3 regions of the Paenibacillus sp. MY03 genome follow, and region 1 is predicted to be linked to each of the others. Evidence: predicted binding sites of a transcription regulator. Region 1 holds the regulator's gene; each other region holds the start of a gene.
The links. The regulator LexA, encoded in region 1, represses DNA repair genes until DNA is damaged. The targets are predictions, from matches to a motif close to CGAACATATGTTCG.

Region 1 (2,204 bases):
AGCCCGCTGACCGTTATGGTTAGCGGGCTTTTTGGTGCGAAGAAAGAAATGCTGCAGGAAAATAACGGGAACTGTCCCGGACCAACTTTTTAAGCGAATTTGTTTACCATTTCGAACATGAACTTTTAATTCGCTCATCTTGCATACCGGATATTTACAAGATTTACAATTGTGAATGAAATGGAAGCCCGCTGACCTTAATGGTGAGCGGGCTGGTTTTTGTATTGTGTTGGGTGACTTGAATGGGAACATTTTATACAATTAAATTAACGTATTAAACCCGAATGTCCAAAGATTTGCCCAGGTTAGGGTCAAGGCTTTGGCTCATCATTTGAACCAGATTCTGTCCTTGAAGCTCCGCATTTCCCTTAGCCATGTTTAACACTTGAATGTTGACGGCCTGGGATAGGGAAGACTGGCTCATAGCCATCGAGACAGCTGCGATATCCACCTCTATACACCTCTTATGGTTTATCGGCATAACGGTTATCGCCCATTAGTAGCAAAGGAGTATGTTTACAAAGTCTTGAAAGGGGATGCAGGATGTCATATTGCTTGATCTGAACGAAAAAAAGCCGATATGGATTTGTCCATACCGGCGTTGCCGCGTTGCTGCTTAATGGATATCTCTGAAAAGTCCGATGACCTTGCCGAGAATAGTGACGTTCTGCAAAAGAATCGGCTCCATCGTCTCGTTTTCAGGCTGGAGACGGATATGATTTTTCTCTTTGTAGAACGTTTTGACGGTCGCTTCGTCGTCTTCTGTCATGGCGACGACAATCTCTCCGTTATTGGCCGTCTGCTGTTGGCGTACGATGACGTAGTCGCCATTATGTATGCCGGCTTCGATCATACTCTCGCCAATAACGTTAAGAATGAACACGTTGTTGTTGTCGCCAACATAGTGGGCAGGAAGAGGGAAGTAGTCTTCTATGTTCTCCGTAGCAGTGATCGGTACGCCGGCAGTTACCTTACCCACGATAGGAACTTGTGTAACGGGCATCTGGATGACGTTGTCATTATCGTCCTGGCTCAAAATCTCGATCGCCCGAGGTTTCGTAGGGTCGCGTCTGATAAATCCCTTTTTTTCCAGGCGGTCCAGATGGCCATGTACCGTCGAGCTCGACAGCAGGCCGACCGCCTCGGCAATTTCGCGTACGGAAGGGGGATAACCTTTTTCTTTAACTTCTTGCTTTATAAAGTCAAGGATCGAATTTTGCCGTTTGGAAATCTTCGACACGTTCATCATCTCCATTCATCTTATTGTGTCAAATTATAGCATAGAACCGCCGTTCGTACAAACATAAGTTCTTAAGCTCAAACGTTCGCATTTTATCGTTGACGGAAACGTTTGTTCGTGTTAAATTAAAAACAGAACAAACGTTTGGGGTGCTGACAATGATGATAATGAATCCAAGTACAAGCTCATACCGTTCCATATACCGTGGTAATATCCGCGAAACCAAGGAGCTTGCTCAGCCTCATTGGCTGATCAGGCATATGGCAAAGCTGATGATTAGTTTGATCGTGTTTACGCTTGTTTTCAGCAGCTTTCTTATAATCGGTACAAATGCTTCCAGCACGGTCGTTGAGGGGCCAAGCGAATCGGAGCAAGTCGTGACGGTAGGCAGCGGAGACACGTTGTGGTCCATTGCCAGTTCGTTTAAGAACGGCAGTGATATAGGTTATCTTGTTTTCTCGATCAAGAATCGCAATAATTTGGACAACGTGACGATACATCCTGGTCAGAAGTTAATTATTCCTGATATTTGATGGAGTTGTAATAGCGATATATTTAATAATGAGTGCTTAGAGATTTCCCATTCTTTAGGGAGATCTCTTTTTATGTATTATAGAAACTAGTTGCGTTTGGGGGCTTCGCCTTGACAATGCCTTATTGAAAATGTCAAAGTAGGAGTAATGTGTTCGCAACATGAGAGAGGGGTAATGAAATTGGATTTTGATAGTCTGATTGCCAGAATCAACGAGCTTTCCCGCAAAAACAAAACCGTCGGCTTAACGGATGAAGAGCTGAAGGAACGAGATGTGCTTCGCCAGAAATATCTGAACAACTTCAAAGCCAACTTCAAGCAACAGCTTGATACAATCAAGTTTGTCGAGGATGAAGAGAACGAAGGCAACGGCGGCGTCAAACATTAAGAGCTCCTTTCCGGAGCTTGCTATTATATGAAGGAGGAATCCAT
Region 2 (2,204 bases), on a different contig from region 1:
CAATGTCGTCGCGGTCGCCGGCAAAGTGGACGACGTCATGCAGCGCCGTCTTCCCCTCGTTCAAAAATTGCACGAACTCGCTTGCGCCGCCTTCGTAATGAAAGACGTCGTCCTTGCCGCTGCGATCATCCTTGATCGTCACTTTAAGCCCGGAGTTCAGGAAAGCAATTTCTTGCAGCCGCTCTGCCAGCGTATCGTAGTTGAACGACGATCCGTTCTGGAATACTCTGCTATCGGGTTTAAACGTTACTTTCGTGCCGGTGCGATTGCTGTTGCCGATGACCTCCAGACCCGTGACGGGTTCGCCGACGTGCTCCTTGCCATTGTCATCGATCCAATATTCGAATCTCATCCTATGTATCTTGCCGTCGCGATAGATTTCTACCTCCAGCCATTCCGACAGCGCGTTTGTCACTGATGCGCCTACGCCGTGAAGACCGCCGGACTTCTTGTATCCGCCGCCGCCGAACTTTCCGCCTGCATGCAGGATCGTAAATACGACTTGCGGCGTCGGTATACCTGTCTTATGAATGCCGGTAGGGATGCCCCTCCCGTTGTCGTACACCGTAATGGAGCCGTTTTTATGCAGCGTCACATCGATCGCGGAACAGAATTTAGCGAGATGTTCGTCCACTGCGTTATCCACGATCTCCCAAACGAGATGATGCAAGCCGGATAAGCTTGTACTGCCAATGTACATCCCCGGACGTTTCCTGACAGCTGTCAATCCTTCGAGCACTTGTATATCATCGGCCCCATAATTGCCTTCCGCGGCCGTTCCGTTCGCGATTACATCCATTTGCTCACTCATGAGCTTCCCCCAGTCCGTGATACTCGTAATATCTCCAAGCTATTTTAAAGCAAGACTATCCATTCGTAAAGTCAATCTGCAATTTACCCATTATATAAAAACAAACGAACGTTCGCAAAAGTAAAATTTTGACGTCTAAAATCGTCTGTTCTTGACAAGTATGAACGAGTCTATGACAGATGTTCCTGGCGCAATGAAGTTGTTACCATAGTGCGCAATTCCGCGCCTCCTTATGCCGAATCCGCGAAAAAAGGATGCCGCCTGGGCATCCCCGACTTAAAAATATTTGAAAACCTCTATCGAGGCCCTTCCGGGATGAGCGAATTGGCCGTGATTTATATGCATGCTTTCAAATTTGCGCGGGTTACATATACAAGGCTGCAAGCATAATGCTCAGAGCGGAATCATAGATCTCGCCGAATTGTTCGATCGGAAGAGGATTAACGCCGCTGCCAAGCTCCACGGTAAATCCGGGAAGCCGGAAGTCCTGGATAAACCAGTCTTTGTAGCCGGCTGCGCTGTCCGCATTACGCACCGCTTCGTATCCGCTGACAGCCGCGAATTCGTTCGCTAGCACCTCGGATTGAGGCGGCTCCAGTCCCTCGAACCCCCAGAATATGACTTTGCCTTGCGTATGAAACGCCAAGGCGCGCTGAAACCCGCTGGCGCGCGTGAATTCGGCGAGACTCCGCGCCTCCGGCTCCGTTAGCGGCGCTGTGCCGGAGTAATCTCGCGGAGCAGGGACCTGAGGACCTTGAACGGCATCGCGCTCCCAGAGCGCGGGAAACTGCTTGTTGAGATCTACGCCGCGTATATTCGCTTTCCATCCGGAGAAGTCGTTGCTCCCGCCATTGATCGCAATCGCTTCGCTTCTAAACGGCTCTCCATCCGGCGGACCGCTTACCACGAGATTGACGCCATCGGGATTGACCATCGGAACAATGGACAATGTCGTCGTCAAGTACTGCGGATACATCGCCAGCCCGCCGAGATCCATACTATTTGTCAAAGACAGCAAATAATCATTCAGGAACTGCATGAGTACGGGCGTCGTAATCCATTCGTTGGCGTGCATGCTTCCATTAAAATGAATTTTTTTGTTGCCGTTCCCTATACCTAACGCGGGGATTGGCTTGCCCATGACCGAAGTGCCGATGTCCGATCGGACGAGGAAGGGATAAATATCCGTCAGCCTGTTCATATCCTCGAGCAAGGAACCGTATCCATAAAGACGCCTGGCTTCCACGACGCGCCGTGTAACGCGTCTAGGAACCGCTATTTTGGAGCCGATGGACAACATCTCGCCCTGCAGCTCGGGATTGCTCTGAAGCAGCAAGTCCACAGATACGCCGTTCATCGTCGCTATCCGCCAGAGCGAGTCTCCCGCAATAAC
Region 3 (2,204 bases), on a different contig from region 1:
TCCGCCACTTCAAAACCGCGCAAAAAAGCCAAAAAAGCCGTTATCCGGACAGTGGCGCCGCGACCCAAAAAAAGAACGTCTAGCGGCAGCCGCCCTTGGCTGAACCGTTAAAGCAAAGGCAAATGCAGTTCCCTCATAATGCTGAACGCAGGCAAGCTCCGATAAGGGGCTTGTTTTGTTGTTCATGTATTTCCGGAGTCTGAATAATTAACCATTTCTGGCGCACACTATGGGCAAATATCATCACCAGCCAAAGGGGGCTTCCTCATGATGACGTTCAGCCTGTGGAAGCAAGTCAAAAAGCGTATACGAAGAAATCGCCGTCCGATCTGGAAGTTAGGCGGACTAGTCTTGTTCGTCTCGCTGGCAGTCATGCCGCAGCATGCATCGGCGAGTTTCGCGAGCGAAGCAACCCTCGACGAACCTTCCGTCAGCCGCATGCTGCAAGACAGAAATGCTCCGGTTCAAGTTATGCTGCATCGTTTGTACGTTTGCGGCGAGGAGACAGAGCCGCTCGGGTTGATGAAACCCGAGACGATCATCAAGCTGCTTAGCCAGCATCCGGAATGGCGCACCAGTCTCGATGAGGATGGGCAGACGCTTCGCGTGATGCAGCAGATTGACGATTTGTCGGCCGAATGCAAGTCCAATGCTTACTTCGGCGTGGACCGCAATGGGAATTTCTCGTTGTTTGACGGAGAGCCCAGCAACGAAAAAGTGATGCGGACATTTTTCCAGCTTGATGTCCGGTTTATGGAGAGCAGCTTGCCGAAGGACCAACTGGATCAGCTTTCGGATGGCATTCGGGTTAGCGACATCGACGAATATAACAGCGTATTGTCGACCTACAGCGATTATGCGATGGAAACGGGCGAAGCGAAGCAAGGTTATTAAACACTCGAGTTTTATACAGATATGTAATTGGCCGCTGCCACAATGGAACGGCAAAACAACACTCATCGATATTGAACCGGTGAGTGTTTTTTTTGTGCTTGCTCCAGCAAGAGCACCGGACTAACCGACAAGACTTGCTGCCGCAGTTCTACCAAGGCAGCGGTGAAATATACGACAATGCCCTCCCCCCCGCTCAATCGGGAAACGCTTGAGCGCGAATGAACAAACGTTCGTTCTCATTTCGGGTATCTTTTGTTATAATGAAGGGCGGGCAACATGGGAAGGCTGCGAGGGCAGCTTGCAACCGTAGCACTCATATTTTCGTTATTACATAAGTTAGGGGTTGGCGGCTTGCGCGTATTAGGCATTGACCCCGGCATAGCCATTGCGGGATTCGGATTCGTGGACAAGAACGGGCATAAGCTGACGCCCGTGCAATATGGCGCAATTACAACGGAGGCTCATACGCCTCAGGAGACCAGGCTTGTGCAGATTTATGAATCGGCAGGCGCCCTGATGGATCGGTACAAGCCCGATTCCGTCGCGGTGGAGAAACTGTTCTTCAACCGCAACGTGACGACGGCATTCGCCGTTGGACAGGCTCGCGGCGTTATTATTCTGGCGGCGGCCCAGCGGGGACTTCCCGTTGCGGAATATACGCCGCTGCAAGTGAAGCAGGCTGTCGTCGGCTATGGCAAGGCGGAGAAGAGGCAGGTGCAGGAGATGGTTAAGATGTTCCTTAAGCTGTCTGCGGTTCCCAAGCCGGACGACGTAGCGGACGCGCTTGCCATAGCGATCTGCCATGCCCATTCGGCCGTACTGACGAACAAAATCAACGAGGTGAATCGTTCATGATCGATTATTTGAGAGGTCCGGTCGTACATATAGAAACGGAGTACATCGTTATGGACGTCAGAGATACGGGATATCGCGTGTTTATGCCGAATCCGTATGCGTTCGCGGGCAAGAATGAGCCGGTAGTCGTCTATATCCACCATCATGTCCGTGAGGATGCGATCCATCTGTTCGGTTTCGAGTCGAGAGAGCAGCAGACGATGTTCCGCAAGCTGCTTGATGTATCCGGCATCGGCCCGCGAGTAGCGCTCGGCGTTTTATCGGCCGGCCGGCCGGAAGCGATCGCGGGCGCGATTCAACAAGAAAATTTGTCGTTCCTGACGAAACTCCCCGGCATCGGAAAAAAGACGGCTCAGCGCATGGTGCTGGATCTGAAGGACAAGCTGACGGGTTACGGCGACGAAGGTCTGCTTAGCGCAGCGGGCTTCGGCGCAGAGCCGGGCTTGGCCGGTACG

Region 2: parE (DNA topoisomerase IV subunit B) is a predicted target of LexA. The motif match lies at 913-926, and genes of this name have one in related genera.
Region 3: ruvC (crossover junction endodeoxyribonuclease RuvC) is a predicted target of LexA. The motif match lies at 1,114-1,127, and genes of this name have one in related genera.

The regions. Positions count from the first base shown of each region.
Region 1 covers NZ_MXQD01000018.1:116,623-118,826, reverse strand. Annotated here, with positions in the region: gene B1748_RS17880 (YjfB family protein) at 275-451, opposite strand; gene lexA (transcriptional repressor LexA) at 617-1,240, opposite strand; gene B1748_RS17870 (LysM peptidoglycan-binding domain-containing protein) at 1,399-1,773, shown strand; gene B1748_RS17865 (DUF896 domain-containing protein) at 1,954-2,160, shown strand.
Region 2 covers NZ_MXQD01000005.1:4,519-6,722, forward strand. Annotated here, with positions in the region: gene parE (DNA topoisomerase IV subunit B) at 1-811, opposite strand, end outside; gene B1748_RS05750 (M14 family metallopeptidase) at 1,176-2,204, opposite strand, start outside.
Region 3 covers NZ_MXQD01000004.1:231,320-233,523, reverse strand. Annotated here, with positions in the region: gene B1748_RS03640 (LysM peptidoglycan-binding domain-containing protein) at 1-111, shown strand, start outside; gene B1748_RS03635 (BofC C-terminal domain-containing protein) at 268-894, shown strand; gene ruvC (crossover junction endodeoxyribonuclease RuvC) at 1,246-1,749, shown strand; gene ruvA (Holliday junction branch migration protein RuvA) at 1,746-2,204, shown strand, end outside.